3 regions of the Methylobacterium sp. AC832 genome follow, and region 3 is predicted to be linked to each of the others. Evidence: predicted binding sites of a transcription regulator. Region 3 holds the regulator's gene; each other region holds the start of a gene.
The links. The regulator PhoB, encoded in region 3, activates phosphate uptake and scavenging genes when phosphate is short. The targets are predictions, from matches to a motif close to TGTCATNNANCTGTCAT.
Positions count from the first base shown of each region.

Region 1: AC0IXR_RS06495 (UDP-2,3-diacylglucosamine diphosphatase) is a predicted target of PhoB. The motif match lies at 1,801-1,817, and genes of this name have one in related genera.
Region 2: AC0IXR_RS16530 (acid phosphatase) is a predicted target of PhoB. The motif match lies at 1,797-1,813, and genes of this name have one in related genera.

Region 1 is NZ_CEEDMV010000001.1:1,395,362-1,398,617, reverse strand. It holds gene AC0IXR_RS06505 (aminotransferase class V-fold PLP-dependent enzyme) at 33-1,241, opposite strand; gene AC0IXR_RS06500 (hypothetical protein) at 1,351-1,524, opposite strand; gene AC0IXR_RS06495 (UDP-2,3-diacylglucosamine diphosphatase) at 1,864-2,691, shown strand; gene AC0IXR_RS06490 (glycosyltransferase family 4 protein) at 2,688-3,256, shown strand, end outside.
Region 2 is NZ_CEEDMV010000004.1:400,997-404,252, reverse strand. It holds gene dapD (2,3,4,5-tetrahydropyridine-2,6-dicarboxylate N-succinyltransferase) at 1-677, shown strand, start outside; gene AC0IXR_RS16535 (alpha/beta fold hydrolase) at 851-1,732, shown strand; gene AC0IXR_RS16530 (acid phosphatase) at 1,878-2,768, shown strand; gene AC0IXR_RS16525 (TerC family protein) at 2,958-3,256, opposite strand, start outside.
Region 3 is NZ_CEEDMV010000009.1:119,075-122,330, forward strand. It holds gene AC0IXR_RS22410 (MFS transporter) at 1-415, opposite strand, end outside; gene AC0IXR_RS22415 (winged helix-turn-helix transcriptional regulator) at 521-973, shown strand; gene phoB (phosphate regulon transcriptional regulator PhoB) at 1,547-2,248, opposite strand; gene phoU (phosphate signaling complex protein PhoU) at 2,337-3,062, opposite strand; gene pstB (phosphate ABC transporter ATP-binding protein PstB) at 3,149-3,256, opposite strand, start outside.

The DNA of each region.
Region 1 (3,256 bases), on a different contig from region 3:
GGCGAGAGGCCGGCCCCGGGAAATCACGGTGATCAGGACTTCGCGAGCGGGTTTTCGCGCAGGTAGCTGGAGGCAGCGGCGACGCCGGAGCCCGGCTGCACCTTCACGCCGTTGTCGAGCATGGCCATTTCCGCGCCCGCGATGGCGCCGAGGAGCGAGAGCTCGTTCAGGTCACCCACGTGGCCGATACGGAACACCTTGCCGGCCACCTGGCTCAGACCAGCGCCGAGGGCGAGGTTGTAGCGCACGAAGGCGTGCTTGATGATCGCGGCGGCATCGACGCCTTCGGGAACGAGGATCGCGGTCACCGTGTCGGAGTTCCACTTGGCTTCCTTGGCGCAGGTCTTGAGACCCCAGGCCGCCACGGCCTGACGGGTCGCCTCGGCGAGCACGGCATGGCGGTGGTAGACGTTCTCGAGACCTTCTTCCCGCAGGCAGGCGAGTGCCTCGCGCAGGCCGTAGAGAAGCGGCAAAGCGGGGGTGTAGGGGAAGTAGCCGGCGCCGTTCTGCTTCTGGTGGTCGGCCCAGTCGAAGTAGACATGCGCGAGGCGATCGTTCGGACCCGACGACGACTCGGCAGCCTTCAAAGCCTTCTGGCTGACGCAGATCACGCCGAGGCCGGCGGGGAGCATCAGGCCCTTCTGCGAGCCCGCGATGGCGCAATCGACCTTCCACTCGTCGGCGTAGAACGGCAGCGAGCCGATCGAGGACACGCCATCGACGAAGAGAAGTGCCGGGTGGCCGGCCGCGTCGATCGCCTTACGCACGGCACCGATGTCGCTGGTGACGCCGGTGGCGGTCTCGTTATGGACCGTCATGACGGCCTTGATCTCGTGGTTCGTGTCGGCGCGCAGCGCCTCCTCGATCCGCTGCGGGTTCGCACCCGTGCCCCACTCTTCTTCCTGAACGATCACGTTCAGGCCGAGGCGCTGGGCCATGTCGATCCAGAGGTGGCTGAACTGGCCGAAGCGCGAGGTCAGAACCTTGTCGCCACGGTGCAGCGTGTTCGTCAGCGCGGATTCCCAGATGCCGGTGCCGGACGCGGGGAACAGGAAGATGGTGCCTTCGGTGGAGCCGAAGACCGCCTTGGTCTCTTCGAACAGGGGCTTGGTCAGCGTCGGGAAATCGACCGAACGGTGATCTTCCGAGGGGACGATCATCGCCCGCTGAACGCGGTCAGGAATGTTCGTCGGGCCCGGAACGAACAGATGATTCCGACCCGGTCGTCTCGTTGCCGCCATGTTGTGTCTCCGGTTCTTCTTTGGTTCGCGTGCACGCAGCGCACGACGCTGGGTTCGAATACGGTGGTCTAAGGTCGCGATCCGGCTTGGGTCGACGCCAGTGCGGTTCCTAAGCTTTGGATGAGGATACGACAACGTTGCCGAACGCCCGGCTCACGTTTTTCCGGCCGGATGCGATGGCATGGTCCGCGTCAATCGACGGGTGGCGTGAGGCCAGCCCCGAGGCATCTTCGATGCCCGCGAGATCCGGAATGCTCGACGCAACCGCCTTCGACTGAATCAAGCCTCTCTCCGTTGGCCGGGGCGCGCGGTGTTCGCACACTCCCATGGCCGTGGACGTCGTTTCTCACCTCGTCGGCGACCTTGATTTTGCCTCGTGCGGGCTCCGGACACACGCTTTCCAGCGCGATCCGGTGGGTCACCTTGGACCTGACTATGCCGAGGTTCGCGGTCGAAGGAAAATGCAAAAAACTTCGTCGCCACTCAAAAAATTTGTGGAGCAACGCAGCATCTCTGCGCCTTGCTTGAAAGGGGTCCGCTGCGAAGCGAGCAGAGGTCGCGTCATCAAACTGATACGGGAATCCGGTTTGGCTCAACGCACCGAAGCCATTCGGAGTGGGTCGTGGGCGAAGATACAGAGAAGACGATCCGCGTGAGGACGCTCTTCCTGTCCGATATGCATCTGGGCACGAAGGGCTGTCAGGCAGGGTTACTGCTGGAATTCCTGCGGGATTACGACGCCGATGAGATCTACCTCGTCGGCGATATCGTCGACGGCTGGCAGCTCAAATCGGGCTGGTTCTGGCCGCAGAGCCACAACGACGTGGTGCAGAAGCTGTTGCGCAAAGTGCGCAAGGGCTCGACGTTGATCTACATCCCCGGCAACCACGACGAATTCCTGAGAGATTATCTCGGCATGACGTTCGGTGGGATCGAGGTGGTGGACGACCGGATCCACGTTGCGGCAGACGGCAAGCGCTACCTCGTCATCCACGGCGACCAGTTCGACATGGTCGTTCGGCATGCCAAATGGATCGCCTTCCTGGGCGACGGAGCCTACACGTTCGCGCTCTTCATCAACACGCATCTGAACACGATCCGGCGCCGCCTCGGCCTCGCCTACTGGTCACTCTCGGCCTGGGCGAAGCTGAAGGTGAAGAACGCCGTCAATTTCATCGGAAAGTTCGAGGAGCTTTTGAGCGCGGAGGCGAAGCGCGTGGGCGCCGACGGCGTCATCTGCGGACATATCCACCATGCCGCTCACCGCCAGATCGCCGGGCTGACCTATCTGAACACCGGGGATTGGGTGGAATCCTGCACCGCCATCGTCGAGCATTACGATGGCACCATGGAGGTGCTGCATTACCCGAGCGTGCTGCGGGCACGCGCTGCCGCCGAAGAGGCGGAACGAGGCGCGGTCCTCTCGAATCCGGCAAGGGCGGTCGCGTGAGGCTGCTGATCGCCACCGATGCTTGGCACCCGCAGGTCAACGGGGTGGTCCGTTCGCTCGAGAACATGGCCAGCGCCGGCCGCGAGCTCGGGTTCGAGACGGTGTTCCTGACCCATCAGGATTTCGCTTCGGTGCCGCTTCCGGGATATCCCGAGATACGGCTTTCCTATGCCACGAAGGGCAAGGTCGCACGCCTCTGGGCCGATCTTGCGCCGACCCATGTTCATGTGGCGACCGAGGGGACCGTCGGCTACGCGACACGCCGCTATTGCCTCTCGCATGGCCGCCCGTTCACCACGAGCTACCACACGCGCTTTCCCGAATATCTCGCCGCCCGCGCGCCCGTTCCGGAGAGTTGGAGCTACGCCTGGCTGCGGCGTTTCCACGGCGCAGCGAGCGGTACGATGGTATCGACCCCATCCCTCGAGCGTGACCTCGCCTCCCGTGGGTTCGGTAACCTGATGCGCTGGACGCGGGGAGTCGATACCGACCTCTTTCGCCCCGTTGGGCCGGATGACGTCCTGCCGGATACCCTGGTCGGGTTGCCCGGACCGTTCTTTCTTTT
Region 2 (3,256 bases), on a different contig from region 3:
TCAACCAGTGGCTCAAGAAGGCGGTGCTGCTGTCCTTCCGCCTCAACGACATGGAGATCATCCATGGCGGACCCGATGGCGCCAATTGGTGGGACAAGGTGCCATCGAAGTTCGAGGGCTGGAAGAAGAAGCATTTTCGTGAGGCCGGTTTCCGGGCCGTGCCGGGCTGCTTCGTGCGCCGTGGCTCCTACATCGCGCCGGGCGCGGTGCTGATGCCCTCCTTCATCAATCTCGGCGCCCATGTGGGTGAGGGCACGATGGTCGACACCTGGGTGACGATCGGCTCCTGCGCGCAGGTGGGGAAGAACTGCCACATCTCCGGCGGCGCCGGCATCGCAGGCGTACTCGAGCCGCTCCAGGCCAACCCGGTCATCATCGAAGACAATTGCTTCATCGGCGCCCGCGCCGAGGTGGCCGAGGGCGTGATCGTCGGTGAGGGCAGCGTGCTCTCCATGGGCGTCTATATCGGCGCGTCGACGAAGATCATCGACCGGTCCACGGGCGAGGTCATGTATGGCCGCGTGCCGCCCTATTCGGTGGTGGTCTCGGGCACGACGCCCGGCAAGGACCTGCCCGACGGCACGCCCGGCCCCGGCCTCTACTGCGCCGTCATCGTCAAGCGCGTCGATGCCGGCACCCGCTCCAAGACCGCCATCAACGAGCTGCTCCGGACCTGAGACCCGTACGCATTCGACGCGGATCGGCACTCCCCTCTTTCCCGTCGAGGAAAGAGGGGAGGCGGACGCTCGTCCTCGGCCCTGGCGCGACACCGAGCCGGCCTATGCGGCAGCGACCGGCGCGTTAGATCTCCAATCCGATGCAGACCGTCCCGGATGAGGCGTTGCCAACGATGATCGAGCCTGCCCACTCCACCCGTGGCTTTCAGCTCTACGTGCTGGAGCGCAAGGTCCCTACGCCGTGCGACATCGTCGGGAGCGGCCCGGCCGCTCTGCTCCTGCCCGCCCTGTCGTCGATCTCAGCACGGGCGGAGATGCGGCCCCTGGCCAAGATCCTGGGCCACGACTACCGTTGCCTCATTCCCGACTGGCCCGGCTTCGGCAACCATCCGCGATCCCGCATCGCCATGGAGCCGGAGACTTTCCATGCCTTCATGGATTCGCTGATCGCAGCCGTGCCGGGCCCCTACGCCATCGGCATCGCGGCGGGTCATGCGGCCCCTTATCTCGTGGCAGCCGCCCAACGGCATCCAGGCCAGTTCGACCAGCTCGCTCTCGTCGCTCCCACATGGCGTGGACCGCTGCCCACCGCGCTCGGCGACGCGCGCCGTGGCTGGCTCTCGGGGATCCGCAAGGCCATCGAGCTTCCGCTTCTCGGCGAGGCGCTCTACCGCATCAATATCAGTCCCCCGGTGATCGGCCGGATGATGCGCGCGCATGTCTATGCCGATCCGGACCACGTCACACCGGGCATCATCGCCGACAAACATGCCGTGACGCTCCAGCCGGGTGGCCGTTTCGGCACGGCGGCCTTCGTCACCGGAGGGCTCGACCCGTTCAAGGCTCGCAAGGACTTCCTGGCCCTGTTCGAAGCCGAAGGGCTTCCGCCGATCCTGGTCCTGCGTCCCGAACGCGCCCCGCGCCGGTCCGGCGCCGAGATGGACGCCCTCATCGCCGCCGGCCATGTGGCCAAGGCTTCGGTTCCGGGGGCCCTCAGCCCGCACGAGGAATATCCGTGGGAGGTCGCCGCCGCGATCCGCGCGGGCATCCGTTAGGGGGATCCCGCGGCCGTTGAGGGACACATTCGTTACGGAATGGCGAAATGTCATGCGTTTCGAGTGCCATACGAGTGTCGTTCAGGAACCCTATGGCTCTCCTATCGCTTGCCATTCCCGACGCATTTCACCCTGAGCCGCTGCCATGTCTCCTCTGCTTCCCGCTCTCGCGTCGCTTGCCTTCACGTCCTGCGCCTTCATGGCGGCTCCCGTCATGGCGCAGGCGCCCACGCCGAACCCCGCCGACACCAAAGCCACGAGCGGAAAGCCTCGTTCGGCACCGGCCGTCGCAGCGACACCGTTGACGCCGGGGATGCCGGCACGCACGCCCTATCTGTCCGACGCCACAGCACCCGATACAGTCGCGATCCTGCCTCCGCCCCCGCGGGGTCAATCGGCTGCCGAAACGGCGGATAAGACCATCTTCTCGGCGACCCGCGCCCTGAAGGGTAGCGCGCGCTGGGAACTCGCCACGGCGGATGTGGCGGACGGCCCCTCGGCCATCCTCGATGATTTCGCCTGCGTACTCGGGCGCAAGATCGATCAGTCCCGCTCGCCGGCCCTGATGATGCTGCTCGAACGCACTCGCCTCGATATCAGCCGGGCCACCCGCCCACTCAAGGAACATTACCGTCGCCTGCGTCCCTTCGTCGGCAACGACGCGGAGATCTGCGTGGCGCGGACCCGCGAACTCGGAGACGCGTTCAGCTTCCCCTCGAGTCACGCGACTCAAGGCTGGGCCTACGCATCCATCCTCGCGGCCCTGGTTCCGGAGAAGGCCACACAGTTCTTCCTGCGCGGCAAGGCTTACGGTGAGAACCGCATCGTTTGCGGCGTGCATTGGGCCAGCGACGTGGAGGCCGGACGCACCACGGCCAGCGTCGTCATCAGCGCGCTCCAGGGCGATGCGGGCTTCCGGGCCGATCTCGAAAAGGCACGGGTGGAGATCGGCAAGAACCTCTCGCAAGAAGGCTTGCCACCGGACGCGGCAATCTGTGCCCGCGAGACCTCGGCCCTACGCGAGCCGATCCTGTAGGCGGTCACGAAGACGCGTCAGCGACCTGCGACGTTGGCCGCTGACCGTCAGCCGGCTGCGTAGGCAAGCGAGGAAGTTTCAGCCCATCCGCCAAGACCGATCGATGATCGAACGAAGAAAGGCCCGACCGTTATCCCGGTCGGGCCTTTCTTCGTTTTCCCGTGAAACGGAAGGGGAGGGGCTTTGCCTCTACCCCGCGCTGGTCTTGCCGCGCTTCCGGCGCCGGGCGAGGAGATTGAGCCCCTCGACGCCGGCCGAGAAGGCCATGGCGGTGTAGATATAGCCCTTCGGCACATGGGCGCCGAAACCTTCCGCGATCAGCGTCATGCCGATCATGATGAGGAAGCCGAGAGCCAGCATCACCACGGTGGGGTTGGCGGCGATGAAGCGCGCCAGCGGGTCGGCTGCCAGCAGCATGACGGTGACGGCCGTGATGACGGCGATCACCATGATCGGCACGTGATCGGTCATGCCGACGGCCGTGATGA
Region 3 (3,256 bases):
TCGGTGTCGCGAGCGTCGCGGCGAATGCGACCAGAACCTGAACCACGACGGCGAGCAACCCAACCGCCGCCATGCCGGCGAACAGGATCGCTCCGGACTTGGCCGTGGCCACCGCCACCAGCGCGAGCACCGACAGAAGCCCCTGGCCGAGGATGAGGCGACGGCGGTCGATGAGATCGCCGAGCGGCACGATGAAGATCAAGCCCAGCCCATAGCCGACCTGGGTCAGGGTCACCACGAGCCCGATCGCGGCAGGCGAGATGCCGAACTCCCACGCCATCGCATCGAGCAGGGGCTGGGCGTAGTAGATGTTGGCGACGCTCAAGCCGGCGGCGACAGCGAAAATCAGGATCGTCGTCCTGGGTAAGGCCCCCTCCGGCTCGGTGGAGGTTCGCTCATCTTTTCCGTGCGGCATGGCGGTCCTGTCGATGACATCCAATCTGGTTTTATTTTGAGACCACTTGTGACCGGCCCATTCCAGTTCTAAATTGAGACTAGTTTGGAACGGGAGCGTACCTTCGTGGCAAAGCGCGTCAGCCTCTGGAACGCCGGGTGCCCGGTTGCGCGCGCGCTCGATGTCATTGGCGACTGGTGGTCGCTCCTCATCATCCGCGATGCTTTCGACGGTGTGCGGCGCTTCAGTGAGTTCCAGACTGGTCTCGGCATCGCTAAGGGTATGTTGGCGACCCGCCTTCGCGACCTGACCGAACGGGGAATTCTGGAGACGGCGCCCGCCTCGGACGGGACCGCCTACCGGGGATACGTCCTGACGGAGAAGGGGCGCGGCCTGTTCCTCGTCATCGTCGCGCTTCGACAATGGGGGGAGGCTCATCTTTATGAGCCGACCGATCGCCGGTCTCGCTTGGTCGATCGTGAAGTCGGGGCTCCGGTCGCTCAACTCACCTTGCGATCCGCCGATGACCGCCGTCTCGGTTGGTATGACACGCGGGTGCTGAAGCCCGACGTCACCTGACAAGGTGACGTCGCGACGTCGAAAGCGGATAATCCGCATAGTGGAGCGGTCGTTTCCGCCCATGATCAATGTCCGCTCTCAGCGGATGGCGGCGGCCGCAGGATCCGTCGACGTCGGGTCGAAAGCGGACCCGGCAGCGGGCACCGAACGTCGGATTTCCGCCCCTAGAGCGCTCACCGCCGAAGTGGATGCCGGTTCGGCGAAAAAGAGCGCGGCAAAACAAAGGCCTAGAGCTGCACCCGACCCAACGTGGTCGGGTGCAGCTCTAGGTCTGACGGATTCAGACATCTGCCCGACGGCTGTTCCCTCTATCCAGGAAGATTCGACAGGCGCGACCGCCACCCGTCCCCTGGAAAAAGAGGGGGACTCATGCTGCCCGCCAGATGGGTGAATGCCTGAGCCCCCCTGGGGCGAGCACATGCCGGAACGGACAGACGTCCGAGATCGAACGCGCTATCTCGTGGCGGCCGGAATGGCATCGGTTCGCGAGTATCGCCCGGAGGCAAGGCGCCCCGCCATCGTCACGATGGGGACGCTCGTTCCGGACGGAGCGGCGCAAAGCCGGCCGTGGCCTCACTCGTCCGTGGAGAACATCTCGTCGAAGGAATAGCCGGAGCCCCGCACGGTGCGGATCGGGTCGCTCTGGCGCGGGCGGTTGATCGCCTTGCGCAGGCGGCCCACATGGACGTCCACCGTGCGCTCGTCGATATAGACGTCGTGGCCCCAGACCCCGTCGAGCAGCTGCTCGCGCGAGAACACGCGGCCGGGGCTCTGCATCAGGAATTCGAGGAGCTTGAACTCGGTGGGCCCGAGATGGATCTCGCGGCCCTGCCGCCGGATGCGGTGGCTGACCCGGTCGAGTTCGATATTGCCGGCCACCAGCAGGTCCGACACGTGGGTCGGCTTGGCCCGCCGCAGGAGCGCACGCACCCGCGCGAGGAGCTCGGGCACCGAGAACGGCTTGACGATGTAATCGTCGGCGCCGGTTCCGAGGCCGCGGATGCGGTCGCCCTCCTCGCCTCGCGCCGTCAGCATGATCACCGGCAGCCGCTCGGTCTCCCGCCGTGCGCGGATGCGGCGGCACAGCTCGATGCCGGACAGGCCGGGCATCATCCAATCGAGCAGGACGAGATCGGGAACCTGCTCCTGAAGGCGCAGATCGGCCTCGTCGCCCCGCGCGGCGGAATCGACGACGAAGCCCTCCGCTTCCAGGTTGTAGCGGAGGAGGAGAGTGAGGGCCTCCTCGTCCTCGACGATCAGGATGCGCGTGTTCATGCGGATGTTTTCAGGGTGATGGCGACCGTCCCGGATGGATGCGACGGCCGCGCCGAGCGTGTGCTGGAGCGGCCGGCAGGGGCAGCGATCAGGCGCTGGCGGGCATCGACACGGTGGCGTAGTTCGACGCGTCGTTCTTCGGGCGGTCCCGCTCGGCGAGCTCGTTCGTGCCGGTGACGAGATAATGGATCGTCTCGGCGATGTTGGTGGTGTGATCGCCGATCCGCTCGATGTTCTTGGCGCAGAACAGGAGATGCGTGCAGAACGAGATGTTGCGCGGATCTTCCATCATGTAGGTCAGCAGCTCGCGGAAGAGCGAGTTGTAGAGGGCGTCGATGGAATCGTCGCGCTCCCAGACGTCGAGGGCGGCCTTCACGTCTTGGCTGCCATAGGCGTCGAGGACGTCCTTCAGCTGCTCCTGCACCAGATCGCCCATATGCTGGACGCCGATGACGATCTTCTGCGGCTGGATCTGATCGGCGATGGCGACCACGCGCTTGGCGACGTTCTTGGACAGGTCGCCGATCCGCTCGAGATCGTTCGAGACGCGGATCGCCGATACCGTCTCGCGCAGGTCGATGGACAGCGGCTGGCGCTTGGCGATGAGCAGGATCGCCCTCTCCTCGACCTCGTGCTGGATCGCGTCGAGACGCTTGTCGGCGGCGATGACAGCGTGGGCCAGGGGCACGTCCCGGCGCACCAGGGCATTGCCGGAATCGGTCATCATCTTCTCGGCGATCCCGCCCATCTCGGAAATCGAGCGGCGCAGGTTTTCCAGTTCCGTGTCGTAGGAACTGACGATGTGGTTGGGCATGCTCGCACTCCTCGACCGAGGCCGCCCCTGGCAGCCTGCATCGCGTAGGATCGGGACCGGTGCCGCGGAACGCGGCCCCGGCGGGCTCAGCCGAAGCGGCCGGTGATGTAGTCCTGGGTCTGACGCTTCTCGGGGTTCATGAAGATCCGTGTCGTCGGGCCGAACTCGACCAGTTCGCCAAGATACATGAACGC